4 regions of the Streptomyces sp. NPDC052107 genome follow, and region 1 is predicted to be linked to each of the others. Evidence: riboswitches for the same ligand, from Rfam matches in the RefSeq annotation. Region 1 holds a riboswitch; each other region holds the start of a gene.

Region 1 (7,528 bases):
GCCGGCACTCGGTGTACCGCATGGCGGCCGGCGGGTCGTCGTTGCCCAGCGAGCCGAAGTTGCCGTGGCCGTCGACCAGCGGCACGCGCATGGAGAACGGCTGGGCCATGCGCACCAGGGCGTCGTAGATCGACGCGTCGCCGTGCGGGTGCAGCTTGCCCATGACCTCGCCGACGACACGCGCGCACTTCACATAGGCGCGGTCGGGGCGCAGGCCCATCTCGTTCATCTGGTACACGATCCGGCGGTGCACCGGCTTGAGGCCGTCACGGGCGTCCGGCAGGGCGCGCGAGTAGATGACCGAGTACGCGTACTCGAGGTAGGAGCCACGCATCTCGTCCACGACGTCGATGTCGAGGATTCTCTCCTCGAACGAATCGTCGGGCGGCGGGGTCTTCGTGCTGCGGCGGGCCATCGCTGCCTGGCTCCTTCTGATCTGGTCGCTCGCCTGCGGGGCGCCTTATGTCGGTGTCGAGAGGGCGACTGTGCTCAACCCTTCGGGCCTCCGCGCGCTCGCCCTCTCGACACCCACGCGCCCCTCCGGCTCACTCTTGCTGAAGCGTGGGACGGATCTGACGCCGACCATTGTGGACCGAGGCACTGACAACCTGTGCCACGACCCGGTCCCGGCGGCCTTCCCGGCACCCCCGGGCGGGTTCGAGGCAGGTTACGGGATCCGCTGTGGGCGTACGTCCCGCCGGAACTTCGCCGAGGCCCCGCACGGTTTGCATACAGTGGCAGGAACGGCAGGAAAACCGCGGTTTCCACAACCGCCTCCGCTCGCGAAGGGATGTACATGCCCATGGGTCACACGACCACAGCCGAGGCAGGCTCCGGGGGCCTGACAGCGACCGAGCACCGCCTGGCCAACGGTCTGCGCGTGGTGCTCTCCGAGGACCACCTGACCCCGGTGGCGGCGGTCTGCCTCTGGTACGACGTCGGCTCCCGCCACGAAGTCAAGGGGCGTACCGGCCTGGCTCACCTTTTCGAGCACCTGATGTTCCAGGGCTCGGCGCAGGTCAAGGGCAACGGCCACTTCGAGCTCGTGCAGGGGGCCGGCGGCTCGCTCAACGGCACCACCAGCTTCGAGCGCACCAACTACTTCGAGACCATGCCCGCCCACCAGCTGGAGCTCGCCCTCTGGCTGGAGGCCGACCGCATGGGCTCGCTGCTGGCCGCCCTGGACGACGAGTCCATGGAGAACCAGCGGGACGTCGTCAAGAACGAGCGCCGCCAGCGTTACGACAACGTGCCCTACGGCACCGCCTTCGAGAAGCTGACCTCCCTGTCGTACCCGGAGGGCCACCCCTACCACCACACGCCGATCGGCTCGATGGCGGACCTGGACGCGGCCACCCTGGAGGACGCCCGCCGGTTCTTCCGCACCTACTACGCGCCGAACAACGCGGTGCTCTCCGTGGTCGGCGACATCGACCCCAAGCAGACCCTCTCCTGGATCGAGAAGTACTTCGGGTCGATCGCGTCCCACGACGGCAAGCCCGCCCCCCGCGAGGGCTCCCTGCCGGACGTCATCGGCGAGCAGAAGCGCGAAGTGGTCGTCGAGGAGGTCCCGGCGCGCGCCCTGATGGCCGCCTACCGGCTGCCGCACGACGGCACGCGCGCGTGCGACGCCGCCGACCTCGCCCTGACCATCCTCGGCGGCGGCGAGTCCTCCCGCCTGTACAACCGGCTGGTGCGCCGCGACCGTACGGCCGTCGCCGCCGGCTTCGGCCTGCTGCGCCTGGCCGGCGCGCCCTCCATGGGCTGGCTGGACGTGAAGACCTCCGGTGACGTCGAGGTGCCGGTCATCGAGACCGCCATCGACGAGGAGCTGGCCCGGTTCGCCGAGGAGGGCCCCACCCCCGAGGAGATGGAGCGGGCCCAGGCCCAGCTGGAGCGCGAGTGGCTGGACCGGCTGGGCACGGTCGCCGGCCGCGCCGACGAACTGTGCCGCTACGCCGTCCTGTTCGGCGACCCGCAGCTCGCCCTCACCGCCGTCAAGCGCGTCCTGGAGGTGACCGCGGAGGAGGTCCAGGAGGTCGCCGGGGCCCGCCTGCGTCCCGACAACCGCGCGGTCCTGGTCTACGAGCCGAAGTCCCCGGAGAAGGCCCCGGACGCCGACGTCCCCGAGGACCCGGAGCAGGAGGCCACCGTAGAGGCGGGCGCCGACGAGAACGAGAACGAGGAGACGGCCAAGTGACCCAGCTCGCCACCATGGACTTCCACCCCCAGCCGCAGCCCGGCGAGGCCAGGCCGTGGGCGTTCCCGGCGCCCGAGCGCACCGCGCTCGACAACGGCCTGACCGTGCTGCGCTGCCACCGCCCCGGCCAGCAGGTCGTCGCCGTCGAGGTGCTGCTGGACGCGCCCCTGGACGCCGAGCCGTCGGGCCTGGACGGCGTCGCCACGATCATGGCGCGGGCCTTCTCCGAGGGCACCGACAAGCACTCCGCCGAGGAGTTCGCCGCCGAGCTGGAGCGCGCGGGCGCCACGCTGGACTCGCACGCCGACCACCCCGGCGTCCGGCTCAGCCTGGAGGTCCCGGCCTCCCGCCTGGCCAAGGGCCTCGGCCTGCTCGCCGACGCGCTGCGCGCGCCCGCCTTCGCCGACAGCGAGGTGGAGCGGCTGGTCCGCAACCGCCTGGACGAGATCCCGCACGAGCTGGCCAACCCCTCCCGCCGGGCCGCCAAGGAGCTCTCCAAGGAGCTGTTCCCGGTGGTCTCGCGCATGTCACGCCCCCGCCAGGGCACCGAGGAGACCGTCGAGAAGATCGACGCCGCCGCCGTACGCGCCTTCTACGGCCGGCACGTACGCCCCGCCACGGCCACGGCGGTCGTGGTCGGCGACCTCACCGGCGTCGACCTGGACGCGCTGCTCGGCGACACCCTGGGCGCCTGGACCGGCACCCCGGGCGAGCCGCGGCCCGTGCCGCCGGTGACCGCCGACGACACCGGGCGCGTGGTTATCGTGGACCGGCCCGGCGCCGTGCAGACGCAGCTGCTCATCGGCCGCGTCGGCCCCGACCGGCACGACCGTGTGTGGCCCGCCCAGGTGCTCGGCACCTACTGCCTGGGCGGCACCCTCACCTCCCGCCTGGACCGCGTCCTGCGCGAGGAGAAGGGCTACACCTACGGTGTGCGCGCCTTCGGCCAGGTCCTCAGGTCCGCGCCGGACGGCACGGGCACGTCGATGCTCGCCATCAGCGGTTCCGTGGACACCCCCAACACCGGCCCGGCGCTTGAGGACCTGTGGAAGGTGCTGCGCGCCCTCGCGGCGGACGGCCTGACCGACGCCGAGCGGGACGTGGCCGTGCAGAACCTCGTCGGGGTGGCGCCGCTGAAGTACGAGACCGCGGCGGCCGTCGCGAGCACGCTGGCCGACCAGGTCGAGCAGTACCTGCCCGACGACTTCCAGGCGACGCTGTATCAGCAGCTGGCCGCGACGGGCACGGTGGAGGCCACGGCGGCCGTCGTGAACGCCTTCCCGGTGGACCGCCTGGTGACCGTCCTCGTCGGTGACGCCGCCCAGATCAAGGCGCCGGTGGAGGCGCTCGGCATCGGTGAAGTGACCGTGGTGTCGGCCGAGTAGGGCGAGCCGTCGCAGCGGCCGGGTACGCCCGAGAGGCCGCACACGCGCGTGGGGCCCTGACGGTCTACGGACCGTCAGGGCCTCCGCTGTTCCAGACCCTTCCCCAGATGCCCGATTTGAGGCGGAGGTTGCCTGTCTGCCCTGTGGGATGCGCTACAAAAGCCCGGATCGGTTTGGGGTTCGAAAGCGGGCTTACGTAGCGTCGCCCAGGCTGTTCGTCGGTAGGCAGTGCGCCGCACCCGCGGCACCGGACAGCCATCGCCGAGTCCCCGTACGGCGCGAGCCAGGGGAGCCGGGGACCCACGCAGTCCCTGGGGTGAATCGGGCGCCCGCGCGAGCCGCGAGGGGGCCCGTAGGAGACCTTCCTGCTCCGAACCCGTCAGCTAACCCGGTAGGCGAGAGGGAAGGAAAGGACCAGCCACTCCATGGCGTTCATGTGCGCCACCGGGAAGCACCGCAAGCCCGGCCGGGTCAAGCGCACCACCGCTCAGGCGGCGGGCATCGCGGCCCTCACCACCACCGGTGTCATCGGCACCCTCGCCGCCTCCCCGGCGCTCGCCGCCGAGAACACCGTGGAGCAGACCGGCCTCACGCCGGTCCTCACCCTGAGCGACGACGTGGCCGAGCACATCGACGCGCAGGCCGCCGCGCAGCAGCAGGCCGCCGAGCAGAAGGCGGCCGAGGAGGCCGCCGCCGAGAAGGCGAAGCAGGAGCGCGAGGCCAGGGCCCGCGCCGCCCGGGAGGCCGAGCGCAAGCGCCTGATGAACACCTTCGTCGCCCCGATCGCGAACTCCTACGTCTCCACCGGCTACCGGGCGAGCAGTTCCCTGTGGTCCTCCGGCTCGCACACCGGCATCGACTTCCACGCGGCGAGCGGCACCCCCGTCCACGCGGTCGGCTCCGGCACCGTCGTCTCCACCGGCTGGGGCGGCGCGTACGGCAACCAGATCGTGATCAAGATGGCCGACGGCATGTACACCCAGTACGGCCACCTGTCGTCGATCGGCGTCTCGGTGGGCCAGCAGGTCACCCCGGGCCGGCAGATCGGCCTGTCCGGCGCGACCGGCAACACCACCGGCCCGCACCTGCACTTCGAGGCCCGCACGACCCCCGACTACGGCTCGGACGTCGACCCCGTCGCCTACCTCCGCAAGCACGGCGTGAACGTCTGACGCCCCCCTCGCGCGGCATGCGAAGCCCCGGCTCACCGAGCCGGGCTTTCGTCGTTTTTTCGCGGGCGCGACCCGATCCGCTGACCAAAAAATATCCATGGATTCCGGTCCGCCGTCGGAAATTCCGGCTCATTGGAATAGAGTCACGGAACACGCGTCCATCGTCGACGTTTCACGGGGATTAAGGCGGAGGTCGGTCATGCGTATTCCGGCGCACTCGGTGTGCACGGCCATCCGGGATGACATCGTCGCGGGTGTCTACGAGCGCGGCGGCCGACTGACCGAGGAAGTCCTCGCCCGCCGCTACGGCGTCTCGCGCGTCCCCGTCCGCGAGGCCCTGCGCACCCTGGAGGCCGAGGGCTTCGTGGTGACCCGCCGGCACGCGGGCGCGTGTGTGGCCGAGCCGACCGAGCAGGAGGCCGCCGACCTGCTGGACATGCGCCTGCTGCTGGAGCCGCTCGGGGCCGCCCGGGCTGCCCAGCGGCGCACCGAGGCCCATCTGAAAGTGCTGCGCGGCCTGGTCAGGCTGGGCCAGGAGCGGGCCAGGCGGGGACACAGCGAGGATCTGCGCTCGCTGGGCGGCTGGTTCCACGAGACGCTCGCCCAGGCCTGCGGCAGCCCCTCGCTGACCGCGATGCTCACCCAGCTCCGGCACAAGATCGCCTGGATGTACGCCGTGGAGGCGCCACCGAGCCCGGTGGACTACTGGGCGGAACACGGCGCCATCGTCGACGCGGTGGCGCGCGGCGACGGCGAGCGTGCGCGGGCGCTCACGGCGCTGCACACCGAGCGCGCGACGGCCGTGCACCGGCTGCGTTTTTCCGGGGCCGGCGAGCGTGTGAGGACATCGCAACACGCCGTAAACATGTCGGGCCTCCGGCATTAACACGGACGCCGTATACAAAGAAGAGTAATTCGGCTGCGTTGTATTTCCGCTGCCCTGATTCCGGTGTGCGCGCAATGAGCCCGGAAACACAGAGCCGCGCCGCCCGAAAAGGCGACGCGGCTCCGGCGTATCAGCGTGCTGCTGTTCAGACCGTCTCGGGCAGTTCCTCAAGACCCTCGGCGACCAGCTTGGCCAGACGGTCCAGGGCGACGTCCGCGCCCTCGGCGTCGGAGGCCAGCACGATCTCCTCGCCGCCCTGGGCGCCCAGGCCCAGGACAGCCAGCATGGAGGCCGCGTTGACGGGGTTGCCGTCAGCCTTGGCGATCGTCACCGGGACGCCTGCGGCCGTGGCGGCTCGGACGAAGATGGAGGCGGGGCGGGCGTGGAGGCCCTCGGCCCAGCCGACGTTGACGCGGCGCTCAGCCATGTGTTGCTGCCCTTCAGTCTTCAGGGTTGTCTAGACCAGTTTCCCATATCGCGAAGCGTGCCTGGAGCGGACCTTCGTCCGCTCCGGTGTGGCGCCAAAACCGCGGCCTCGGTTCCGGCTTCCGTCCTCCACAGACTGCCCCGCGCCGTTGTCGGACGCGAGCCGTACTCTGGGGCCCATGCAGACCTCGGCGGACCGGCAGGACCGGCACCAGTACCCCGCCCACTGGGAGGCGGACGTGGTGCTGCGCGACGGTGGTACCGCGCGCATCAGGCCCATCACCGTTGATGACGCCGACCGCCTTGTCAGCTTCTACGAGCAGGTCTCGGACGAGTCGAAGTACTACCGCTTCTTCGCGCCGTACCCCAGGCTCTCCGCCAAGGACGTCCACCGCTTCACGCACCACGACTTTGTGGACCGGGTGGGACTCGCGGCCACCATCGGCGGCGAGTTCATCGCCACCGTACGCTATGACCGCATCGGCACCGACGGCATGCCCGCCACCGCGCCCGCCGACGAGGCCGAGGTCGCCTTCCTGGTGCAGGACGCGCACCAGGGCCGCGGGGTCGCCTCCGCCCTGCTGGAGCACATCGCGGCGGTCGCCCGCGAGCGCGGCATCCGCCGCTTCGCCGCCGAGGTGCTGCCCGCCAACACCAAGATGATCAAGGTGTTCACGGACGCCGGCTACACCCAGAAGCGCAGCTTCGAGGACGGCGTCGTCCGCCTGGAGTTCGACCTCGAACCCACCGACCGCTCCCTCGCCGTGCAGCGCGCGCGGGAGCAGCGCGCCGAGGCCCGTTCGGTACGGCGGCTGCTCATGCCCGGCTCGGTGGCGGTCGTCGGTGTCGGCCGCGCCCCCGGTGGTGTCGGCCGCAGCGTCCTCGGCAACATCCGGGACGCCGGCTACGGCGGCCTGCTGTACGCCGTGAACAAGGCCTTCCCGGAGGACCTCGGCGAGGTCGACGGGGTGCCGGCGTACCGGTGCGTGCGGGACATCGGCGGTCCGGTGGACCTCGCCGTGGTCGCCGTACCTGCCGAGCACGTGCCCGCCGTGGTCGCCGAGTGCGGGGAGCACGGAGTGCAGGGGCTCGTCGTGCTCTCCGCCGGGTACGCCGAGAGCGGGCCCGAGGGGCGCGAGCGGCAGCGGGCCCTCGTCCGGCAGGCACGCGCGTACGGCATGCGCATCATCGGCCCGAACGCCTTCGGGATCATCAACACCGCGCCCGGCGTCCGGCTGAACGCCTCCCTCGCCCCGGAGATGCCCCGCCCCGGCCGCATCGGGATGTTCGCCCAGTCCGGCGCCATCGGCATCGCCCTGCTGTCCCGGCTGCACCGGCGCGGGGGAGGGGTCACCGGGGTCACCGGCGTGTCCACGTTCGTGTCCGCCGGCAACCGCGCGGACGTCTCCGGCAACGACGTCCTCCAGTACTGGTACGACGACCCCGAGACCGACGTCGC
Region 2 (7,528 bases), on a different contig from region 1:
CGGCCCCCGCGAAACCGGCCGAAGATTGTCGCGCCCAGGTACCGGCGGGTACAGTCACCGCACTGCTCTGGCAGCCCCTGTTGTCGAGGCGAAAGAGAAGTTGGTGAACGACCGTCACCCGTCGGGGACCATGACCACCCCGGCCCCGGCTTCCGACGCCTCAGCCGCGCACTACGCGCCGTACGGGACACACGGAGCCCCTTACGGCGACTTCACCACGTACGGCGACTACGACACCACCGGTTTTCCCGACGGCACCAGCACCTTCTCCACGGACCCGCTCTTCGGCAGCATGCCCGGCGAGCAGGGCACCGGCGCGTACGACAGCACGCAGTGGCAGACCGGCCAGCTCCTGAACCACGACCCGTACGCGGCCCAGCACCCCGCCGCCTACGACTCCGGTGTCTACGACTCCACGGCCTGGACCATCCCTGCCCAGGCGACGGGCAACGACATCAGCGGCCAGTGGGACGCGAGCGCCTGGCTGCAGCACGACCAGTCCGGCATCGCCGAACCGACCCAGCAGTGGGCGTGGGGCACCCAGACCTTCGAGTCGGGCATGTTCGACGCCACCCAGTGGAACTCCGGCGGCCACGCCGTGCAGGCGGAGGCCGAGCAGGCTGCTGAACCGTTCGACCAGCAGGCCACCGCCCTCTTCGGCCAGGTCGGCGACCCGCAGGCGACCGCGGGCTTCGCGCAGGTGCCGTACCAGCAACAGGCGCCGTACGAGGACGACACCCCGTACGCGGACAATGCGCCGTACGCGGACAATGCGCCGTACACCGACGATGCGCCGTATGCGGACAATGCGCCGTACACCGACGATGCGCCGTACGAGGAAAACGCGCCGTATGAGGACAGCGCGCCGTACGAGAACGACGCGCTGTACGCGGACGACTCGCTGTACGCGGACACGGCCTTCGACGAACAGGGCGCCGGGGACGACGAGTCGGTCACGACCGGTGAACAGCCCGCCGCCGAGTTGCTGGACGACCAGGAAGAAGTCGCGCCGGCGCCCCGTGCCGGATCGCGCAGCGCCGCGCGCTCCCGCCGTCGTACGACCGCCAAGCGCTCCGCGCTGCTTACAGTCGCCGTGCCCTCGGTCTGTGTGATGGGCGTCGCCGGGATCGCCGCCGCCTCGGTCGGCGCACTGACCGACCACGGCCAGGACACCACCGCCTCCGCCTCGGACACGCACACGGTCAAGGCCTCGGTCGCCAACAGCAAGCTGGACACCCAGCTCAACACCCTGTCCGCAGGCGCCCACGACTTCGCCGACCGGGCGAGCCGCACGCAGGAACGGATCGACCTCAAGAACCAGCAGGAGCTGGAGAAGAAGAAGGCGGCCGCGGCGGCCGCGCTCAAGGAGCGGCTGCGCCCCAAGTTCGTGCTGCCGGTCACGCAGAGGGGGCTCAGCGCCTACTTCGGCCAGGCCGGGGTGAACTGGATGTCCGTGCACACGGGCATCGACTTCCCGGTGTCGTACGGCACCACGGTGATGGCCGCGACCGACGGCGTCGTCTCCACCAAGTGGAACAGCGCCTACGGCAACATGATGATCGTGACGGCGAAGGACGGCACGCAGACCTGGTACTGCCATCTGTCCAGCTACCGCGTGCCCGCCGGGACATACGTCAAGGCCGGCCAGCCGATCGCCTACTCCGGCAACTCCGGCAACTCCACCGGTCCGCATCTGCACTTCGAGGTACGGCCCGCGGGCGGGGCGGCCATAGACCCGCTGCCGTGGCTGCGGAGCCACGGGCTCGACCCGACGTAGGAATCCGACACTCCGAAGGGGCCCTCGCCGTGCGGCGAGGGCCCCTTCGGCTTACAGCTTCTCCACGGGCGCGTACCGCAGCAGCAGCCGCTTCGGCTTGGCGTCGCCGAAGTCGATCGTCGCCTCCGCGTTCGCGCCCGCGCCCTTCACGGCGACGACCGTGCCGAGCCCGAACTGGTCATGGGTGACCCGGTCCCCGACGGCCAGGGCGACCACCGGCTTCTCCGTGGTGCGCCGCGTGGCGAACCCGGACGCGCCCGACGCCGAGGAACGCGAGCGGGTCGAGGACAGCGAGGCCGCGATCCCGGAGACGGGTCCGGAGGACGCCGGCGCCGTCGCTCCCGTCCGCTTCCAGTCCACATGGGTGGCCGGGATCTCCTCCAGGAAGCGGGAGGGCGGGTTGTACGACGGCTGGCCCCAGGCGCTGCGCATCGCCGACCGCGTGAGGTAGAGCCGCTCCCGCGCGCGCGTGATGCCGACGTACGCCAGGCGCCGCTCCTCCTCCAGCTCCTTGGTCTGGCCGAGGGCGCGCATGTGCGGGAAGACGCCGTCCTCCATGCCGGTCAGGAAGACGACCGGGAACTCCAGGCCCTTGGCGGTGTGCAGGGTCATCAGGGTGATGACGCCGGAGCCTTCCTCGTCCTCGTCGGGGATCTGGTCGGAGTCGGCGACCAGGGCGACCTGCTCCAGGAAGTCGGACAGCGCCACCGACTCGCCCTCCCCGCGGCCCTGCTCGAACTCCAGGGCCACGGCCGCGAGTTCCTGGAGGTTCTCGATGCGGGTCTCGTCCTGCGGGTCGGTGGAGGCCTGCAACTCGGCCAGATAGCCGGTGCGTTCCAGCACGGCCTCCAGGACGGTCGCCGGGCCCGCGCCGGACTCGACGATGGTGCGCAGGTCCTCCATCAGCGTGTTGAACCGCTTGATGGCGTTGGTGGAGCGCGCGGCCATGCCGTACGCCTCGTCCACGCGCTTGAGTGCCTGCGGGAAGCTGATCTTCTCGCGCTGGGCGAGGGCGTCGATCATCGCCTCGGCGCGCTCGCCGATGCCCCGCTTGGGCACGTTGAGGATGCGGCGCAGCGGCACCGAGTCCTCGGGGTTGGCGAGGACGCGCAGGTAGGCCAGGACGTCCCGGACCTCCTTGCGCTCGTAGAAGCGGACTCCGCCGACGACCTTGTAGGGCAGGCCGACGCGGATGAAGACCTCTTCGAAGACACGGGACTGGGCGTTGGTGCGGTAGAAGACGGCGACGTCGCCCGCCTTGGCCTCGCCCGCGTCGACCAGGCGGTCTATCTCGTCGGAGACGAACTGCGCCTCGTCGTGCTCGGTGTCCGCAACATAGCCGGTGATCCGCGCACCCTGGCCGGCGTTGGTCCACAGGTTCTTCGGGCGGCGGGACTCGTTGCGCTCGATGACCGCGTTGGCGGCGGACAGGATGGTCTGCGTGGAGCGGTAGTTCTGCTCCAGGAGGATCGTCGTCGCGTTCGGGTAGTCCTCCTCGAACTGGAGGATGTTGCGGATCGTCGCGCCCCGGAAGGCGTAGATGGACTGGTCCGCGTCACCCACGACGCACAGTTCGGCGGGCGGGAGGTCATGCTCGCCGGGCGGGGTGTCGCCGTCCTCGGCGGAGCGCTCTCCCGTGCCCACGAGTTCCCGTACGAGCGCGTACTGGGCGTGGTTGGTGTCCTGGTATTCATCGACCAGAACGTGCCGGAAGCGACGGCGGTAGTGCTCGGCGACGTCCGGGAAGGCGCGCAGCAGGTTGACCGTCGTCATGATCAGGTCGTCGAAGTCGAGCGCGTTGGCCTCGCGCAGCCGCGACTGATAGAGCGCGTAGGCCTGGGCGAGGGTCTTCTCGAAGCCGTCGGTGGCTTGGGCGGCGAAGTCCTCCTCGTCGATCAGCTCGTTCTTCAGGTTGCTGATCTTCGCGCTGAACGACTTCGGCGGGAAGCGCTTTGGGTCGAGGTCCAGGTCGCGGCAGACCAGGGCCATCAGGCGCTTGCTGTCGGCGGCGTCGTAGATCGAGAACGACGACGTGAATCCGAGCTTCTTGCTCTCCCGGCGCAGGATGCGCACGCACGCGCTGTGGAAGGTCATCACCCACATCGCGTTCGCGCGCGGGCCGACGAGCTGCTCGACGCGCTCCTTCATCTCGCCCGCGGCCTTGTTGGTGAAGGTGATCGCGAGGATCTGGCCCGGGTGCACGTGCCGCTCGGCGAGCAGGTGGGCGATGCGGTGGGTGAGCACACGGGTCTTGCCGGAGCCGGCGCCGGCGACGATGAGCAATGGGGAGCCGGCGTGCACGACCGCGGCGCGCTGGTTGTCGTTCAGCCCCGCCAGCAGGGCCGCCGCGTCGAGGGCGGGACGCGGGGCGCCGTCGCGGTAGTACGCGTCCCGGTCCGGCGGCACGTCGAACTTCCCGCCGAACAGATCGTCCGGAAGCGGCTCCGGAGCGTGATCGTCCTCGGGCGGCGGCGGGGGCTCCTCCTCACGCCCGCGAGGGGCCTGGAGGTCCGCCAGGAAGCTGTCGTCAAAGAGGCTGCTCATCGCTCTACGAGTCTAGGGCGCCCCACCGACAACCGGTCGCCGTCCCCGGAACATGGCCGGTCCGGAACACAGTTGATCTTGACCGCCGAGCGGCCCGCATCCTGCTCACACAGGGGAACCGTCCGATGACACAGGAGCGAAACCTGGCTCAGGTCACGAAAATGTATCGGACATATCACGCACCAACCTTCACAGGAGTCACACGAGTTGGCTAGCGTGCGTCCGGGCCGTACGACCCCTACCGGCGAACCTCGCCGGGCCGCGCGGCCTCCGCCGAGTCCGGCGCGCCGCAGGGCGCCCGGAGCCGGGGACCCACCGACCTTGGGGTGAATCGGCCGGCTCCCACCCGGGACGCCGCCGTAGGGCAACCCTTCCGAACCACCGCCCGAACCCGACAGCTAACCCGGTAGGCGGCCCATTGGAAGGAGTCGCCTCCCTTGGCGTCGCACCGCAAGCCGCGCCCCGGCGGGACCATCGGAACGGGTCTTCGCACCCCCGCCCTCGCCACCGCCGCCCTCACCTCCATGGCCGTGCTCTCGCAGACCGCAGAGGCCGCCCCCAGTACCGATCACGCCAAGCCGAGCCTGGAGGAGGTCGAGAAGAAGGTCGACGATCTGTACCGCCAGGCGGAGTCGGCGACCCAGAAGTACAACGCGGCCAAGGAGCGGACCGGTAAGCAGAGGGGCCGCGTCGACGCCCTCCGCGACGACCTCGCCCAGCGCACCGAACGCCTCAACAAGGCCCGCGAGGAGCTGGGCTCGTTCGCCGCGGCCCAGTACCGCACCGGCGCCGCCGCTCCCGACACGGCCACCTTCCTGCTGGCGAACGACCCGCAGGACTACTTCGACCAGACCCAGCTGATGAACCGGCTGACCTCGCGGGAGAAGACCGCGGTCGACGACTACATCGGCGAGCAGGCCGCGACCATGAAGAAGCGGCGGGAGGCCGCGGAGAGCCTGCAGACGCTGAACGTCTCACAGCACGACCTGCAGACCGCCAAGTCCACCGTCCAGAAGAAACTGGCCTCGGCCCGTGAGCTGCTGTCGCGGCTGAACGCCCAGGAGAAAGCCCGGCTGGCCGCCATCGAGCGGGAGAAGCAGCAGGAGGCGGCGCGCAAGGCGGCCGAGCTGGCGAAGCAGCAGGCGGCCCAGCAGCAGGCAGCTCAACAGCAGGCCGACTCGTCCTCCTCGTCCTCCTCGTCCACGGGGTCCGGGTCCGGATCCGGTTCGACGGGCTCCGGCTCGACCGGGTCCACCACCACATCCAGCTCGTACGACACGAAGGCCGAGAAGGCGATCGCCTTCGCCCGCGCACAGATCGGCAAGCCGTACGTGTGGGGCGCGACCGGGCCGGACTCCTACGACTGCTCGGGCCTCACCCAGGCCGCCTGGAAGGCCGGCGGCGTCTCACTTCCGCGCACCACGTACGACCAGGTCAATGCGGGCACCACGGTCTCGCTCGCCGACGCGCGCCCGGGCGACCTGATCTTCTTCTACGACGACATCAGCCACGTCGGCATGTACATAGGCAACGGCATGATGATCCACGCCCCGAAGCCGGGCGCGTACGTCCGCGAGGAGTCCATCTACTACGGCGGAGAGTCGATCATCCACAGCGTGGTCCGCCCGGGCTGAGGCCCGCCCCGGGCACGGGCGCGCCTCAGCCCTTCGACGCTCCACGCGGGCGTACCGGCGAATCGGACGGCCGCGTGGGCGCGTGCCCATGTCTTGGGCTGCCACGCGCGTGCCGACGTTTCGGGCTGCCACGCGCCCGTGACGGTGCCTTGGCCTCCAGGCGCGCGTCGGCGAATCACGTGGCCATCCACGTGCGCGTACCGGCGTTTCTCGCGCCCACGCGCGCGTGCGGCCTCTTCTTCGTCCACGTGCGCGTGCCGGGGTCTTCTCCGTCCCCGCCCGCGTGCGGCCCTTCATCCGCCCACGCGCACGTGTCGGCTTTCCTGTGTCCACGCGCGGGCTGCCCGCTCTTCCGGCCTCACGCACGCGTACCGGCGTTTTCGGTCTTCACGCGCGCGTGCCCTTCCGGGCAGCGACGCCCCGGCTCCCTAGCATCGGGCCCATGCCCGGCATCTCAGATCTGCGCGCGTGGTGGGCGGGGCGGTCCCCCGCGGCCGGGGCCGCCGTGATGGCGACCGGCATCCTGTCGGTGGGGCTGCACATGACCGGCGACGAGGCGGTCTCCCGGGTGGTGCTGGCGCTGGCGTGCGTCGCCTGGGCCGCGCTGGCCGCGGAGTTCGCGCTGCGACTGGTCGGCGAGCGGCAGCGCTGGGCGACCGAGGCGGAGAGCCCCGGCGCGCTGACCTCCGTCGCCGCGACCACGGTGCTCGGCACCCGGATCTCGGCGCTGGGCCTGCAGACCCTGGCCGAGGCGCTGCTGGCGCTCGCGGCGCTGCTCTGGCCGGTGCTGCTGTTCATGGTCGTACGGCGCTGGGGGCCGCGCATGCCAGGGGCGGTGTTCCTGTGTTGTGTGGCCACGGAGGGGATCGCCGTACTGGCCGCCACGCTGGCCGAGGCCGAGCGCGCGGCTTGGCTCGCGCACACCGCGCTGGTGCTGTTCTGGCTGGGCCTGGTGCTCTACGGCCTGGCGCTGGTCCACTTCGACGCTCGGCAGGTGCTGGAGGGGCCGGGCGACCACTGGATCGCGGGCGGGGCGCTCGCGATCTCGGCGCTGGCCGGGGCGAACCTGCTCATCGCCGGGGACTCGGGCATGTACCTGTGGAACGACGACGACCGCGGCGTGCTGCGCACCGTGACGGTCGCGCTGCTCGTGCTGGATCTGGGCTGCTACGTCGTACTGCTGGCCGCCGAGGCGGCGCGGCCCCGGCCCGGTTACCACGTGCTGCGGTGGGCGACGGTGTTCCCGATGGGGATGACGGCGGTGGCGACGCTGTCCGTCGCGACCGTCTTCAGCGTGCCGTGGCTCGACTGGCCGGGACGGGTGCTGCTGTGGGCGGCGGTGGCGGTGTGGCTCGCGGTCGCCGCCGGTGCGCTGCTCGCGGCCCGCGCCGACGGCAGGGGCGGATGACCGTCAGGTCCACAGGACGGCGATGAGGATGTTCGCCGTGGTCAGCAACCCGACCAGCCCGAACACGCCCTTGTCGACCTTCTCCTCGTCGCGCTTCACATAGACCAGCCCGAGGATCACGATCAGCAGCGCCAGCTTGACGCCGATCTTGATGGTGTTGACGTG
Region 3 (7,528 bases), on a different contig from region 1:
GCGCGCCGCCGACGCCGTGCTGTGCGCGGACGGAGCGCATCCGCAGCTGCCGTATCTGCGCGAGGCCGGCATAGCGGTGGCGGAGGCGTCCCCCACCGCGCAGGAGCTCATCGACGCCTGCGCCGGCGGGCGGACGGTGGTGGTCGTGGCCACCGGTGAGGGGGAGCCCGCGCTCACCGACGGCCTGGCCCGGCTGGCCGGCTCCGGCCGCGTCACCATGCCCGAGCTGGAACTGCTCCCGGCCTCCTACGACCTGCCCGGCGCCCGTCTGCTGGACCTCGTGCAGGTCATGGACCGCATCCGCGCCGAATGCCCCTGGTCGTCCCGGCAGACCCACGAGGGCCTCGCCAAGTACGGCATCGAGGAGGCGTACGAACTGGTCGAGGCGATCGAGGCCGGCGACCGCGAGGAGCTGCGCGAGGAGCTGGGCGACGTCCTGCTCCAGGTCGTCTTCCACTCCCGGATCGCCGAGGAGCACCCGGAGGCGCCGTTCTCCGTCGACGATGTGGCCGGCGGCATCGTCGCCAAGCTCGTCCACCGGCACCCGCATGTCTTCGGCGACGAGAAGGCCGAGACGCCGGAGGACGTCAAGGCGCACTGGCTGCGCACCAAGGCCGAGGAGAAGCACCGCGCCTCGGTCACGGAGGGCGTCCCGCTCGGCCAGCCCGGCCTGGCCCTCGCCGCCAAGCTCGCCTCCCGCGCGCGCACGGCGGGCCTCGACGTGCCGCTCCCCGAGGGAGAGGGCATCGGCTACCAGCTGCTGGCCCTGGCGGCCCGCGCCGAGACGGAGGGTGTGGATCCGGAGGCGGCCCTGCGCGCGGCGGCGCGCGCGTACCGGGACGCCATCCGGGAGGCGGAAGGAACAGCCCCCGAGGCGATAGCGGCCCCCGGCGGCCACCAGGACGCGGAGGCCCACCGGGACCTGGCGGAGGGAGACGCCCCCGAGGCGATACCCACGGCTCCCGGCGGCCACCGGGACGCGGAGGTCCACGCGGATCCGGATACGGTCGAAGAGTGACCGACCAGCCCCACCCCCAGACCGCCCCCGACCCGGCCCCGGACTCCGCTCCCACCCTGTTCACCTGGGAGTTCGCCACCGACCCCTACCCCGCCTACGCCTGGCTGCGTGAGCATGCGCCGGTGCACCGGACGCGGTTGCCCAGCGGTGTCGAGGCCTGGCTGGTCACCCGGTACGCCGATGCCAAGCAGGCCCTCGCCGACCAGCGGCTGAGCAAGAACCCGGCGCATCACGACGAGCCCGCGCACGCCAAGGGCAAGACCGGCATCCCCGGCGAGCGCAAGGCCGAGCTGATGACCCATCTGCTGAACATCGACCCGCCGGACCACACCCGGCTGCGGCGGCTGGTCAGCAAGGCGTTCACCCCGCGCCGGGTCGCCGAGTTCGCGCCCCGGGTGCAGGAGCTGACCGACCACCTCATCGACCGGTTCGCGGCGCAAGGCTCCGCCGACCTCATCCACGAGTTCGCCTTCCCGCTGCCCATCTACGCCATCTGCGACCTGCTCGGCGTCCCGCGCGAGGACCAGGACGACTTCCGGGACTGGGCGGGCATGATGATCCGGCACGGCGGAGGGCCGCGGGGCGGGGTCGCACGGTCGGTGAAGAAGATGCGCGGATACCTCGCCGAGCTGATCCACAAGAAGCGCGAGGCGCTGCCCGCCGAGCCCGCGCCCGGCGAGGACCTCATCTCCGGTCTCATCCGCGCCTCCGACCACGGCGAGCACCTCACCGTGAACGAGGCCGCGGCGATGGCCTTCATCCTGCTGTTCGCCGGCTTCGAGACCACCGTGAACCTGATCGGCAACGGCACCTACGCCCTGCTCACCCACCCCGAGCAGCGCGAGCGTCTCCAGGACTCCCTGGCCCGGCGGGAAAGAGACCTGCTGGAGACCGGAGTGGAGGAACTCCTGCGCTACGACGGCCCGGTGGAAGTGGCGACCTGGCGGTTCGCCACCGAGCCGCTCACCATCGGCGGGCAGGACATCGCGCCGGGGGATCCGGTGCTCGTCGTGCTCGCTGCGGCGGACCGGGATCCGGAGCGGTTCGCCGACCCGGACGTGCTGGACCTCGCCCGCCGCGATAACCAGCACCTCGGATACGGCCATGGCGTCCACTACTGCCTCGGCGCGCCGCTCGCCCGGCTGGAGGGCCAGACCGCGCTCGCCACCCTGCTCACCCGCCTGCCCGACCTGCGGCTCGCCGTCGATCCGGCCGACCTGCGGTGGCGCGGCGGGCTCATCATGCGGGGCCTGCGCACCCTGCCCGTGGAGTTCGCGCCGGTCCGGGCGGGCACCGGCGATCAGTAGTCCAGGCCCGCGAACCAGTCGCCACGGCCGCCCGGCGTCAGGTCGAGGAGGTGCCAGACCGGGTTGAGGAGGTCGATGCCGCGCTGGTCGATGTCCTCGGACATGCGTGGGTGGGCGGAGTAGAAGTGGCGGACCGTGCCGTCCGCGTCCCGGGTGAAGACGGAGACGGTGGAGTCCTGGACACCATCCTCGTCCTCGCTGCCCAGGTCGTACTTGAAGGTGCTGTCCCCGGCGCTCAGCAGGCGCAGCCGGGACCAGCCGCGGGCTCGGGCGTGCCGGCGCAGGGTGGGCGGGTCGGCGGCCGCGAGGACGACGAGGTCGGCGTTCCGGCCGACGTGGTGGGCGACGCCGTTGAAGCCGTCGATCCACAGGGTGCACATCGGAAACGGGTCGGTCTGCCGTTTGCCGTACATGAACTGGTAGACGATCAGCGGCCGGCCGGGGCCGGTGAACAGCTCGCTCAGCCTGACCTCGCGGACGGGCGTGTCGCCCGCGTCGAGGTCGGCGGGGCCTTCGAGAAAGACGTAGTCGTCGACGTCGGCGCCCTGCGGGAGCGCCCTGCGCAGGGCCGCGACCTTCTCGCGGTGGCGCATGAGTTCGATCTCGGCGTCGCGGAGTTCCTCGCGTGCGGCGAGGTAGTCCGCGGACTCACCGGGCAGCCGGGTGTGCCGCGCCATCGTGTCCTCCTGGACGGGAAGCCCCCCGGGGCATGTCGAGTCCATGGTTGCGGCCCCCCCCGCACGGGACGTGAGGCATCGCCGTTCCCGACGGGTGACAAAGCGGGCAGGAGGGGGCGATCGGTCACCGCACTGCAGGAGACGGCAAACATTCAACTCTGTGATCTTCACGTGATCTGCGCGGCATGAACTTGTGACAAGTGATCGTCTGCCGATACGTTCACCCATCAGCGTGGCGAGAGGCACTACTTCGCCCGCCGGTCCTGCTGTCGCACGAAAGGCTTCCGCATGCTCTCCGGGAACGGTCGTCACCGTCGCCCCCGTCAGGCTCCGGCCCTCCTCGTCGCGGCCGGCGTGACCGGCTCCGCCATCGCCATCCCGCTGCTCGGCGCCGCGAGCGCCAACGCGGCCGACGGCACCACGTGGGACAAGGTCGCCGAGTGCGAGAGCGGCGGCTCCTGGAGTGCGGACACCGGCAACGGCTACTACGGCGGTCTGCAGATCTCGCAGGACGACTGGGACAAGTACGGCGGCACGCAGTACGCCGAGAGCGCCGACCAGGCCAGCCGCTCGCAGCAGATATCCGTCGCCGAGAAGATCCTCGCCGACCAGGGCACCAAGCCGTGGACCATGTGCGCGCTGACCGCCGGGCTGACCTCCCACTCCGGTTCGGTCGACGTCGACCCCGGCGTCGGCGGCATCGGTGGTTCGGGTGACGCGTCCGGCTCGGCCGGCCACTCCGACTCGTCCGGTCTGCCGGATTCGTCCTCCCCGGACTCCGCCTCCGGCTCTTCCGGCTCGGACTCCACCGGCTCCTCCTCGGACGAGAGCGCCACACCGGGCCCGGGCGCGAGCGAGCACGCCACCGGGAGCCCGGGCGGCACCGGAGACTCCACCGGGACCAGCACCCCGAAGTCCGACAAGACTGACAAGTCCGGCTCGCTCGACGGCGGAAGTTCACAGGGAGGCGACAGCTCTCCCACGGCAACCCCGAGCGCCGACAACCCGGACAATTACCAGCAGAGTGCCGGTTCCTGGAGCCTGGTCGACACCGGTGCGCTCGGCAGTGGCGGACGTCACCGTGGCGAGAGCGCGGACGAAAGCGTGACAAGCGGTCAGAACGCCACATCTTCCGGCCGTCACGCCGGCCATGGACCGGACGCCTACACAGTCCGTGAGGGCGACTCCCTCGCCTCCATCGCCGAATCCCTTGACGTCGACGGCGGATGGCATGCGCTCTACGCCGCCAACGAGAAGGTCATCGGTGCCGACCCGGACCACATCGCCGCCGGTCAGACCCTGAAAGTCCATGCCGAAAACGGCGACGACTAGCGGGAATTGACGCCCCACTTCGCCACCGATGTCCGGTTTGGTGAAAGTGTGGGATGAGTCTCAGAAGCCCTGATCGTCTTTGAAAATCCGACGATCGCATGTCTACGGTCAGGACCGCTCGTCACCACGAGCCCCGGCAACCGCAACGCCGAATCCTGCCAGTGGATGCCCGGGAACAGTCGTCGCGTCAAGCGCCGTAGGCAGGAGCGGGGGACCCAAGGTAAGCGCCGGGCCCAGCGGTTGACGCTGGACCGGCTTGGGGTGAAGCCGCGCCCTCGGACAACCGAGTGCGCGGCCGGGCAACTCAACCGGCCCGAACCCGACAGCTCACCTCGCAGGCGTCGGTGAGGGGATCGATCCATGCTGTTCTCCGGCAAGGGCAAGCACCGTCGTCCGTCCAAGGCCGTCCGCGCCATCACGCTCGCCGGTGTCACCGGCGCCGCCGTCGCCGCCCCGCTGATGGCGGCCGGCAACGCCTCCGCCGCCACCGCCTCCGAGTGGGACAAGGTCGCCCAGTGCGAGTCGGGCGGCAACTGGTCCATCAACACCGGCAACGGCTTCTACGGTGGCCTGCAGTTCACCAACTCCACCTGGGCCGCGTACGGCGGCACCGCCTACGCCGCGCGTGCCGACCTCGCCACCAAGGCGCAGCAGATCGCCATCGCCGAGAAGGTCCTCGCGGGCCAGGGCAAGGGTGCCTGGCCGGTCTGTGGCACGGGCCTGTCGAGCACGCCGTACAACGGCTCCGCCCCGGCGGCCACCAAGAGCACCACGACCAAGAGCACTACCACCCGCTCCACCGACCAGGCCGCCTCCCGCTCCACCACGCGCACGGCCCCGTCGGCGAGCAAGACCGTCACCACCCCGGCCGGCAAGAAGGTCGAGAAGGGCGACGGCGAGTACAAGGTCGTCAAGGGCGACACCCTCAGCGCCATCGCCGAGAAGCACCACGTGGCGGGCGGCTGGCAGAAGCTGTTCAAGCTGAACAAGGACATCGTCCAGGACGCCGACCTCATCTACCCGGGCCAGCAGCTGCACCTGAAGTGACACCTGGCTCCGAACGGGCTCACAGTGCCCTCACGTCCCCGGCCCGCACACTGAGGGCCTCGTGAGGGCCACCCCGTCCCCATGGACTCCCCGCCCCGGCGCGTGTTCCCCCGTACGCGCCGGGGCGGGGTCTTTCGTTTCCGCGCGCTGTTTCCCCACTCTTCAGCAGGGCCTCACCGGCAGGCCTCTTTGTTCCGTGGATGAACAATGGGTACCGTCTGCGTGTCTCTCCCTGTCCACGGGACGGTCGGTCGGTGGCCGACGCCCCGGGGACGGTTAGGCTCTAGTCGCAAGGCACAGCCGTAAGGCACAAAGCCCCGCACTTCCAGCGTCACATCCAAGAAGGAGATGCTCGTGCCGTCCATCGACGTCGTCGTAGCCCGGGAAATCCTGGACTCCCGAGGCAACCCCACGGTCGAGGTCGAGGTCGGCCTCGACGACGGCAGCACGGGTCGTGCCGCCGTCCCGTCCGGCGCCTCCACCGGCGCCTTCGAGGCCATCGAGCTCCGCGACGGCGACCCGAACCGCTACCAGGGCAAGGGTGTCGAGAAGGCCGTCCTCGCCGTCATCGAACAGATCGGCCCGGAGCTGGTCGGCTACGACGCCACCGAGCAGCGCCTGATCGACCAGGCCATGTTCGACCTGGACGCCACCGACAACAAGGGCTCCCTCGGCGCCAACGCCATCCTCGGCGTCTCCCTCGCCGTCGCCCACGCCGCCTCCGAGGCGTCCGACCTCCCCCTCTTCCGCTACCTGGGCGGCCCCAACGCGCACCTGCTGCCGGTGCCGATGATGAACATCCTGAACGGCGGCTCGCACGCGGACTCCAACGTGGACATCCAGGAGTTCATGATCGCCCCGATCGGCGCGGAGTCCTTCTCCGAGGCCCTGCGCTGGGGCGCCGAGGTGTACCACACCCTCAAGTCCGTCCTGAAGTCCAAGGGCCTGTCCACCGGCCTCGGCGACGAGGGCGGCTTCGCCCCGAACCTGGGCTCCAACCGCGAGGCCCTCGACCTCATCCTCGAGGCCGTCAAGCAGGCCGGGTACGTCCCCGGTGACCAGATCGCCCTCGCGCTCGACGTGGCCGCCTCCGAGTTCTACAAGGACGGCAAGTACCTCTTCGAGGGCAAGGAGCGCTCCGCCGCCGAGATGACGGAGTACTACGAGGAGCTCGTCGCGGCCTACCCGCTCGTCTCCATCGAGGACCCGCTGTTCGAGGACGACTGGGCCGGCTGGAAGGTCATCACCGACCGTCTCGGCGACAAGGTCCAGCTGGTCGGCGACGACCTGTTCGTCACCAACCCCGAGCGCCTCGCCCGCGGCATCGAGGAGGGCACCGCCAACGCCCTGCTGGTCAAGGTCAACCAGATCGGCTCCCTGACCGAGACCCTGGACGCCGTCGAGCTGGCCCAGCGCAACGGCTTCAAGTGCATGATGTCCCACCGCTCCGGCGAGACCGAGGACGTCACCATCGCCGACCTCGCCGTCGCCACCAACTGCGGCCAGATCAAGACGGGCGCCCCGGCCCGCTCCGAGCGCGTCGCCAAGTACAACCAGCTGCTGCGCATCGAGGAGATCCTCGACGACGCCGCGGTGTACGCCGGCCGCAGCGCGTTCCCGCGCTTCAAGGGCAACCACGAGATCTCCAAGGGCTGAGCCAACCCGGGCCAAGTCTTAGCCAGTCGTACGTACGTCCCCGTACCCGGTCCCGTACCGTGTCCGGGGACGTACGCACGTATGAAGGACACCGGCAAGGGGAGGCGGGAGAAGCCAGATGGCCGTCAAGGACCGGGACCGTTTCTCCACCACGACCAGGCTGCGGCTGCTCGGCGAGCAGACGGCGGCTCGCGTGTACCGCTCCCAGACCAGGCGCCAGGCCCGCCGTTCCCGGCTCACCGGCCGCGCGGCGCTGCTCGCGCTGGTGCTGTGCTCGCTGATCGTCGCGCTCGCCTACCCGATGCGCCAGTACGTCTCCCAGCGCGCGCAGATCTCCGACCTCCAGCGGCAGCAGGAGCAGGCCCGCAAGCGGGTCGAGCAGCTGCGCGACCTCAAGGCGCGCTGGCAGGACGACTCCTACGCCGAGCAGCAGATCCGGCGCCGGCTGCACTATGTGATGCCCGGGGAGACCGGGTACGTGGTGATCGACC
Region 4 (7,528 bases), on a different contig from region 1:
CATGTCCTGCCCGAGTTCACCGAGCGCACCAGCGGCGGAACTCGCACGCTCGACCCCTACGGCAAGCTGTTCGAGGACCGGATCGTCTTCCTCGGCACCGCACTGGACGACGCTGCCGCGAACGACGTGATGGCGCAGTTCATGTACCTCGAACACGCGGCCCCGGAGCGGGACATCACGCTGTACGTCAACTCCCCCGGCGGTTCGTTCAGCGCGCTGACGGCGGTCTACGACACGATGCGCTACGTCAGTTGCGACGTGGCGGCCTACTGCCTGGGCCAGGCCGCCTCCCACGCCGCCCTGCTGCTCACGGCCGGCACGCCGGGCAAGCGGTTCACCCTGCCCGGCGCGCGCATGGTCCTCTCGCAGCCGCAGCTCGCCGAGCCGATGGAGGGCCAGCCCAGCGACCTGCTCATCCAGGCCGAGGAGTTGGTCCGGGTCCGCGCGCTGACGGAGGAGATGCTGGTACGGCACACCGGGCGCACGGCCGAACAGGTGCACCGCGACCTGGAGCGGGACCTGGTCCTGGACGCCCCTGGGGCGGTGGCCTACGGCCTGGTGGACGCCGTCGTGCCCGGCCGTCGGGTCACCCCCGGCGCACCGGACGCGAGGTGAGCCGCCGATGCTGCCCGATCTGCCGCCGCTGCCCGCACTGACGCATGCCGAGGGCGACCTGATCGACCGTTACCTGGAGGCCGCCGACCTGCTGGGCCGCATCAACCCCGCGCAGGGCGGGGACACCTATCGCGGGCTGCGCGCCGCCCAGGCCCTGGTGCGCAAGGCCGCAGAGCTGCGGGACGCCCTCGCGTTGATGCACCAGCGGGGCGAGACGGAGCTTCACGGGTACACGCTGGCACGGGCCTTGCGGGTCCTGGACGGTGAACGCCGTACCGCGCGCGTCGCGCTCCCGCCCGACGGCGTCGGCTGATCCGGACGCCGGACCAGCCGTACGGGATCCACTCGTCGACCGGCGCTACTCGGGCGGGACTTGAAATGGCCCGAATGACGTACCGCTGTCCGGTGTATATCCGGAGCGTTCTCCGGGCCTCGCGACTTGCGCTCCAGACCGGTGCGTCGTTCGCGGAAAGGCGCGTCATCCCAGGTCCGGGGCTACGCACGGAACCTGACGATGTCTCGAACATCACGCACTCCACCCGAACGGGCGAGTGGTGAGTAACGCCACAAATCCCCGGATGCGTTGGGATTTTCGGACCGGTGTGAGCGAAGATCCCGTCCGACGACAAGCCCCCGCCACCGCGGCGGGGCGGTCCGGGCGGACGCCGAGTCCTGCCGCCGCCCGGATGACCGGTCGACAGGAGTGGATCGGCAGGAGTGGAGGACCCAGGCAAGACGGGTCGCCGGAACGGATGTTCGTCTGCTCGTCGCAGACGGCCCGAGGTTCCGCGCAGCCCTTGGGGTGAAGCCGCGGCAACGCGGCCGGGCAACTTCGCCAGCCCGAATCCGACAGGTCATCCTTCACAGGCGGCTGACGAAGGGTTGCGCATGACTGCGCTCAATCGTGTCCCGTCACTCATGGCCCGGGCCGGTACGGCCTCGGCCCTCACCCTCGCCGCCGTCGGCGGCTCGATCGTGGTCCCCGGTCTCGCCCCCGATGCCTCGGCCGCGACGCTCGCGGCAAAAGCACTGAAGGTCGCGGCCTCCGAGAGTGGGGCCCCGTACCAGTACGGGGCCACCGGGCCGCGCAGGTTCGACTGCTCGGGGCTGACGCTCTATTCGTTCAAGAGGGCGGGCAAGACCCTGCCGCGTACCGCCGCCCAGCAGTACAACAAGACGCACCACATCTCCGTCGGCCGTCGCCGGGCCGGTGACCTGGTGTTCTTCCACTACGGCTCCTACGTCTACCACGTCGGCATCTACGCCGGACACGGGAAGATCTGGCACGCGCCGAGGACCGGGGACGTGGTGCGGCTCCAGAAGATCTGGACGAAGAGCGTCTGGTACGGCCGGGTCAACTGATCCGGTCTGCTACGGCGGGGTCGGCTGGCCGATCCGGTCTGCTACGGCAGGTCGGCTGACCCCCTGTCAGGGCGGGAGCGGCTCCAGCAGCTGGGCCGCTCCCATTACAGTCGGCGCCACCCCGGTGCCCGCCTGAAGCCCACGGGCGGCCCGGGGGTCGGCCCAGGGCGCAGCAACGCCCCTGTCCGCCGTGGAGCACCTCGGCGGCGTCGGACCGGTGCGGCCCTCGACGGCCGGAACGCTCCCTTACGTCATCTCGGCCGTACCAGGCCGCGCCGGGCGCGGACGAGCCGCTCCGATGCCTGCTGCGCGGTGGCCCGGCAGCCCGGTCTCTTGGTCCGAGTCTCGACACGCCGCACGTAGGGCCGCTGCGGCCCGATACCGCTTCGTCCGGACCGGGCGATCGCGGAAGCCCGAGCCCCACCCATCCCAGCCAGACATCCTGGCCTCGCACCGAAGAACCTCATACGGCCGCCACCTCCCGGCCCGCCGGCCTCGGCCCCTCACTCACCGGCCACTCGCGCCGCACCGACGTCGCCGAGCCCCCGTCACCGCGCGCCGACGTCCCCCGACACTCATCCCCGTGCCCGATCTCCCCGGCCCATCGCCACCGCCCCCTCGTCCGCGCGCGTGTCGCCGGCGAGCGCTCATCCCCCGCACCCGACGTCCCCGACCGGTCGTCCGCGGACCCGGCGAGTAGTGCCCCGGAGAGAACTCGCCCCACCGAACCGCCCCCGCCCGGAGGGCTACGGCTCCTGCTGGCCCGCTGCCGGGACCGGCTCGGCCGGGATGATCCAGGGGAGTTCGATGGAGACCGTCTTGCCGCCCTCACGGGTGGGGCGGACGCGGAGTCTGCCGCCGCACTCCGCGGTGAGCCAGCGGATGATGACCATGCCGCGACCGTTGTCCTGCTGGACGGCGGCGGGCAGTCTCTTCGGAAAACGTGGATGACTGTCCGTGACGCCGATGCGGAGGTGTTCGTCGCGGTCCAGGGCGATGTCAACCGTGAAGGTGGGTGATTGACCGAAGGTGTGCTGTACGGCGTTCGTGGCGAGTTCGGAGACGATGAGCCGCACGGTGTCGGCCACGTCGGTGTCCGACGGCAGGCCCCACTCCGCGAGCGTGCCCACGACGTACGTGCGGGCTGCGGAGACCGAGGCGGGATCGCTCGGCAGAGTGACGGATGCTTCCAGATGGTCTGCCATGGCGACGTCGTCCCTTTCCCGCGGGACCGCGGTCCGACACGGAGCCGGATGGTTCGAGTACGGTCCCGGACTGGTGCTTGCTCGTCAGCCTGCCATCACGGGGCCGGTCACGGGGAGCGATCCCCCTAGATATGCATATATCTGTCGCCCGAAGCGGTGAACTCTACGACGCGAGGCCGTATTTGGGCGGCCCGGAAGGAGTAAGGAGGAGCCCATGCAGAACGGGCCGGCAGTGCGCCGCCGCAAACTGGGCGCCGAACTGCGCACGCTGCGTACCGGTGCTGGGCTCACGAGCGGTGAGGCAGCCCGGCTGGTCGGCTGGCACCAGTCGAAGGTCAGCCGTGTCGAGACCGGTGCCAGCGGCGTGAAACCAGCCGATGTCCGGTTACTGCTCGACGCCTACGAGGTGCGGGACGGGCAACTGCGCGAGTTGCTGATGATGCTGGCGGGCTCCGAGGACTCGGGCGACCGGCACCGCTGGTGGCACGCTTACCGCGGGGTGCTGCCACCCACCTACCGGGACTTCATCAGCCTGGAGTCCCAGGCGAGCACGATGCGCACCCTGGAGACCACGGTCGTGCCCGGGCTGCTGCAGACGCCCGAGTACGCCCGCGCGGTGACCCGGGCGGCCGTGACGGACCTGGACGAGGAAGGCCTGGACGCGCTGGTGGAGGTGCGGCTGGCCAGGCAGGACGTGCTCCGCACCGACCCGCCGCTGGAGCTGAGCGCGGTGCTGGACGAGTCGGTGCTGCGGCGCGAGGTCGGCGGCCCGGGGGTGATGGCCCGGCAGCTGGAGCGGCTGATGGAGGCGGCCCGGCTGCCCCAAGTCCGGCTCCAGGTACTGCCGTTCGGCGCCGGAGCGCATGTCGGCCTCACCGGAGCTTTCGTTATTTTCTCATTTCCGAGCACTTCTGATCTGGACGTTGTTGTTCTCGACCAGCTGACGAGTAGCCTCTACCTGGAGCGGAAAGAAGACCTCATGGCCTATGCGGAGGCCTTCGACACCCTTCGGATGCACGCCCTTTCACCCGAGGACACGTTGGATTACATCGCCGGGATAGGTGACGGCGCGTAAGGAGGCACCATGTCAGCTCTGCCTCGGAACGTCCCTGCCAGTACCGACCTGCACGACGTGCGCTGGCTGCGCAGCAGCTACAGCACGGGAGCCAACAACTGCGTGGAGACGGCCCGGCCGCGCTCCGGCCCCGGGGCCGGACTGCTCGCCGTGCGCGACTCCAAGAACCCGGCCGGACCCGCGCTGCTCTTCTCCGCCGAGAGCTGGGCCGGTTTCCTCACCGCCCTCTGACCCGAAGACCACCACGGAGACCCCCGACGACCACGCGCGAAGCACTGCCGTGTCACGCCGACTCATGGTCGCGTTTCGCCGATGACCCGTACAGCGCGCTCGATCTCGGTCCCGGACAGGTCCGCGCGGGCGGTCAGCCGCAGCCGTGAGATGCCGTCGGGCACGGAAGGAGGACGGAAACAGCCCACGGCCAGCCCCGCGGTACGGCAGTCGGCCGCCCAGCGCACCGCCTGCTCCGGGGACGGAGCCCGCACGGAGACCACCGCGGCGTCCGGACGCACCGCTTCCAGACCCGCGGCGGTCAGCCGTGCGTGCAGGTCCGCCGCCACCGCCCGGGCCCGCGCCGCGCGCTCCGGTTCGCGGACGAGCAGCCGCAGCGCGGCGAGCGCCGCGCCGGCCGCCGCCGGGGCCAGGCCCGTGTCGAAGATGAAGGTCCGGGCCGCGTTGACCAGATGGTCGATCACCCGCGCCGGGCCGAGCACCACACCGCCCTGGCTGCCGAGCGACTTGGACAGGGTGGCCGTGACCACCACGTCCGAGGCGCCCGCAAGACCGGCCGCGTACGGCGCGCCACGGCCGCCGTCGCCCAGCACCCCGAGCCCGTGCGCGTCGTCCACGACCAGCCCCGCGCCGTGCTCCCGGCACGCCTCCGCGAGCCCGGCCAGCGGCGCCCGGTCGCCGTCCACCGAGAACACGGTGTCGGACACGACGATCGCCGGACCCTGATGGGTGGCCAGCGCCTTGCGCACCGCCTCGGGGTCGGCGTGTCCGACGACCTGCCTGTCTCCCCGGGCGAGCCGGCAGCCGTCGATGAGGGAGGCGTGGTTGCCGGCGTCGGAGACGATCAGCGAGCCGTGCGGCCCGAGCGCGGTGACCGCGGCCAGGTTGGCGGCGTAACCGGAGGAGAAGACCAGCGCCGCCTCGAAGCCGCAGAAGGCGGCCAGCTCGCGCTCCAGCTCGGTGTGCAGCTCGGTGGTGCCGGTGACGAGCCGGGAACCGGTGGACCCGCCGCCCCAGGTCCGGGCGGCCCGGGCGGCCCCCTCGGTGACCTCGGGGTGGTGGGCGAGGCCCAGGTAGTCGTTGCTCGCCAGGTCCAGCAGGGCTGAGTCGGCGGGGCGCGGGCGCAGGGTGCGTACGAGTCCGGCGCGGCGGCGCGCCTCGGCCTGCTCGTCGATCCAGCCGAACGCCATGGGTCCTCCGGGGCTTTTGTAGGTAGCGGACAGACCCTAGCGGCACGACCAGCCGCCCAGGGTGTGGCAATACCCACACGGTGAACCGTCTCCGTTGTGCAAACTCTCCTTGGCCCCGGGCGGTCCCGTAGGACAGGATCAGGCCTCATGGACCTGCTGAACACGCTGGTGGACAAGGGGCTTCGGCGCGAGCTGCCGACCCGCGAGGAAGCGCTCGCCGTTCTGGCCACCTCCGACGACGACGTACTCGATGTGGTGGCCGCGGCCGGGAAGGTGCGCCGGCACTGGTTCGGGCGACGGGTGAAACTCAACTATCTGGTGAACCTCAAGTCGGGCCTGTGCCCGGAGGACTGCTCCTACTGTTCCCAGCGGCTCGGCTCCAAGGCCGACATCCTGAAGTACACCTGGCTCAAGCCCGACGAGGCCTCCCAGGCGGCCGCCGCGGGCCTCGCGGGAGGCGCCAAGCGGGTCTGCCTGGTGGCCAGCGGGCGCGGCCCGACGGACCGGGACGTGGACCGGGTCTCGGAGACCATCAGGACCATCAAGGAGCAGAACGAGCAGGTCGAGGTGTGCGCCTGTCTCGGTCTGCTCTCCGACGGCCAGGCCGAGCGGCTGCGGGAGGCGGGCGCGGACGCCTACAACCACAACCTCAACACGTCCGAGGGGACGTACGCGGACATCACGACCACGCACACGTACGCCGACCGGGTGGACACGGTGCAAAAGGCGCACGCGGCCGGTCTGTCCGCCTGCTCCGGTCTGATCGCGGGCATGGGCGAGAGCGACGAGGACCTGGTCGACGTGGTCTTCTCGCTGCGCGAACTGGACCCGGACTCGGTTCCGGTGAACTTCCTCATCCCGTTCGAGGGCACCCCGCTGGCCAAGGAGTGGAACCTCACCCCGCAGCGCTGTCTGCGGATCCTCGCGATGGTCCGGTTCGTCTGCCCGGACGTGGAGGTGCGTATCGCGGGCGGCCGCGAGGTCCATCTGCGCACGATGCAGCCGCTCGCGCTGCACCTGGCCAACTCCATCTTCCTCGGCGACTACCTGACCAGCGAGGGCCAGGCCGGCAAGGCCGACCTGGAGATGATCGCGGACGCCGGGTTCGAGGTGGAGGGCGCCGGCGAGGTGACGCTGCCGGAGCACCGGGTCGCGGCCGCGGCCGGCTGCGGATCGGTCTGCGGCACGCACGAGGGCTGCGGCTCGCACGAGGGCGCGCACGCGTGCGGTACGACGGCTGACGCGTGCGGTACGACGGCGGCGCCGGCCGCACAGGAGGCGCGCACCGATCTCGTCTCCGTACGCCGCCGGGGCGCCGGAACGGACCTCGCGCCCAATGCCTGATCTGCCCGGCCTGACCGTGCCCGAGCTGCTGGAGCTGGACCGACGGCATGTGTGGCACCCGTACGGCCCCATGCCCGGACGTAGCGAACCACTCGTCGTGGAGTCGGCGAGCGGGGTCCGGCTGCGCCTCGCCGACGGCTCGGGCGAGCTGGTGGACGGCATGTCGTCCTGGTGGTCGGCGATCCACGGCTACAACCACCCGGTCCTCAACGAGGCGGCGCACGAGCAGCTCGGGCGGATGAGCCATGTGATGTTCGGCGGGCTCACGCACGAGCCAGCCGTACGGCTTGCGAAGCACCTTGTCGACATGTCGCCAAAAGGCCTGGAGCACGTCTTCCTGGCGGACTCCGGTTCGGTGTCGGTCGAGGTCGCGGTGAAGATGTGCCTGCAGTACTGGCGCTCGCTCGGCCGGCCCGGCAAGCAGCGGCTGCTGACCTGGCGGGGCGGCTACCACGGCGACACCTGGAACCCGATGTCGGTGTGCGACCCGGAGGGCGGGATGCACG

What was found. A riboswitch is a leader RNA that binds a small molecule or an ion and turns the genes downstream of it on or off. The one in region 1 is predicted to bind cyclic di-AMP.
Positions count from the first base shown of each region.
Region 2: linked by a shared signal. The riboswitch ahead of AB0M27_RS17405 (NlpC/P60 family protein) and the one ahead of AB0M27_RS24300 (M23 family metallopeptidase) in region 1 are both predicted to bind cyclic di-AMP.
Region 3: linked by a shared signal. The riboswitch ahead of AB0M27_RS19705 (transglycosylase family protein) and the one ahead of AB0M27_RS24300 (M23 family metallopeptidase) in region 1 are both predicted to bind cyclic di-AMP.
Region 4: linked by a shared signal. The riboswitch ahead of AB0M27_RS13040 (C40 family peptidase) and the one ahead of AB0M27_RS24300 (M23 family metallopeptidase) in region 1 are both predicted to bind cyclic di-AMP.

Region 1 is NZ_JBFAWG010000023.1:21,184-28,711, reverse strand. It holds gene AB0M27_RS24315 (DNA topoisomerase IV subunit A) at 1-415, opposite strand, end outside; gene AB0M27_RS24310 (pitrilysin family protein) at 797-2,200, shown strand; gene AB0M27_RS24305 (pitrilysin family protein) at 2,197-3,585, shown strand; cyclic di-AMP (ydaO/yuaA leader) riboswitch at 3,835-3,998, shown strand; gene AB0M27_RS24300 (M23 family metallopeptidase) at 4,011-4,757, shown strand; gene AB0M27_RS24295 (GntR family transcriptional regulator) at 4,957-5,643, shown strand; gene AB0M27_RS24290 (HPr family phosphocarrier protein) at 5,789-6,070, opposite strand; gene AB0M27_RS24285 (GNAT family N-acetyltransferase) at 6,249-7,528, shown strand, end outside.
Region 2 is NZ_JBFAWG010000013.1:119,913-127,440, forward strand. It holds gene AB0M27_RS17395 (M23 family metallopeptidase) at 131-1,777, shown strand; gene pcrA (DNA helicase PcrA) at 1,829-4,321, opposite strand; cyclic di-AMP (ydaO/yuaA leader) riboswitch at 4,583-4,751, shown strand; gene AB0M27_RS17405 (NlpC/P60 family protein) at 4,759-5,955, shown strand; gene AB0M27_RS17410 (tellurite resistance/C4-dicarboxylate transporter family protein) at 6,398-7,363, shown strand; gene AB0M27_RS17415 (hypothetical protein) at 7,367-7,528, opposite strand, start outside.
Region 3 is NZ_JBFAWG010000016.1:38,125-45,652, forward strand. It holds gene AB0M27_RS19685 (nucleoside triphosphate pyrophosphohydrolase) at 1-1,018, shown strand, start outside; gene AB0M27_RS19690 (cytochrome P450) at 1,015-2,325, shown strand; gene AB0M27_RS19695 (DUF899 family protein) at 2,319-3,002, opposite strand; gene AB0M27_RS19700 (transglycosylase family protein) at 3,291-4,334, shown strand; cyclic di-AMP (ydaO/yuaA leader) riboswitch at 4,517-4,690, shown strand; gene AB0M27_RS19705 (transglycosylase family protein) at 4,695-5,381, shown strand; gene eno (phosphopyruvate hydratase) at 5,730-7,037, shown strand; gene AB0M27_RS19715 (septum formation initiator family protein) at 7,156-7,528, shown strand, end outside.
Region 4 is NZ_JBFAWG010000009.1:164,850-172,377, reverse strand. It holds gene AB0M27_RS13050 (ATP-dependent Clp protease proteolytic subunit) at 1-615, shown strand, start outside; gene AB0M27_RS13045 (hypothetical protein) at 623-928, shown strand; cyclic di-AMP (ydaO/yuaA leader) riboswitch at 1,279-1,500, shown strand; gene AB0M27_RS13040 (C40 family peptidase) at 1,504-1,977, shown strand; gene AB0M27_RS13035 (ATP-binding protein) at 2,724-3,182, opposite strand; gene AB0M27_RS13030 (helix-turn-helix transcriptional regulator) at 3,397-4,257, shown strand; gene AB0M27_RS13025 (DUF397 domain-containing protein) at 4,267-4,488, shown strand; gene AB0M27_RS13020 (8-amino-7-oxononanoate synthase) at 4,551-5,678, opposite strand; gene bioB (biotin synthase BioB) at 5,826-7,022, shown strand; gene AB0M27_RS13010 (adenosylmethionine--8-amino-7-oxononanoate transaminase) at 7,015-7,528, shown strand, end outside.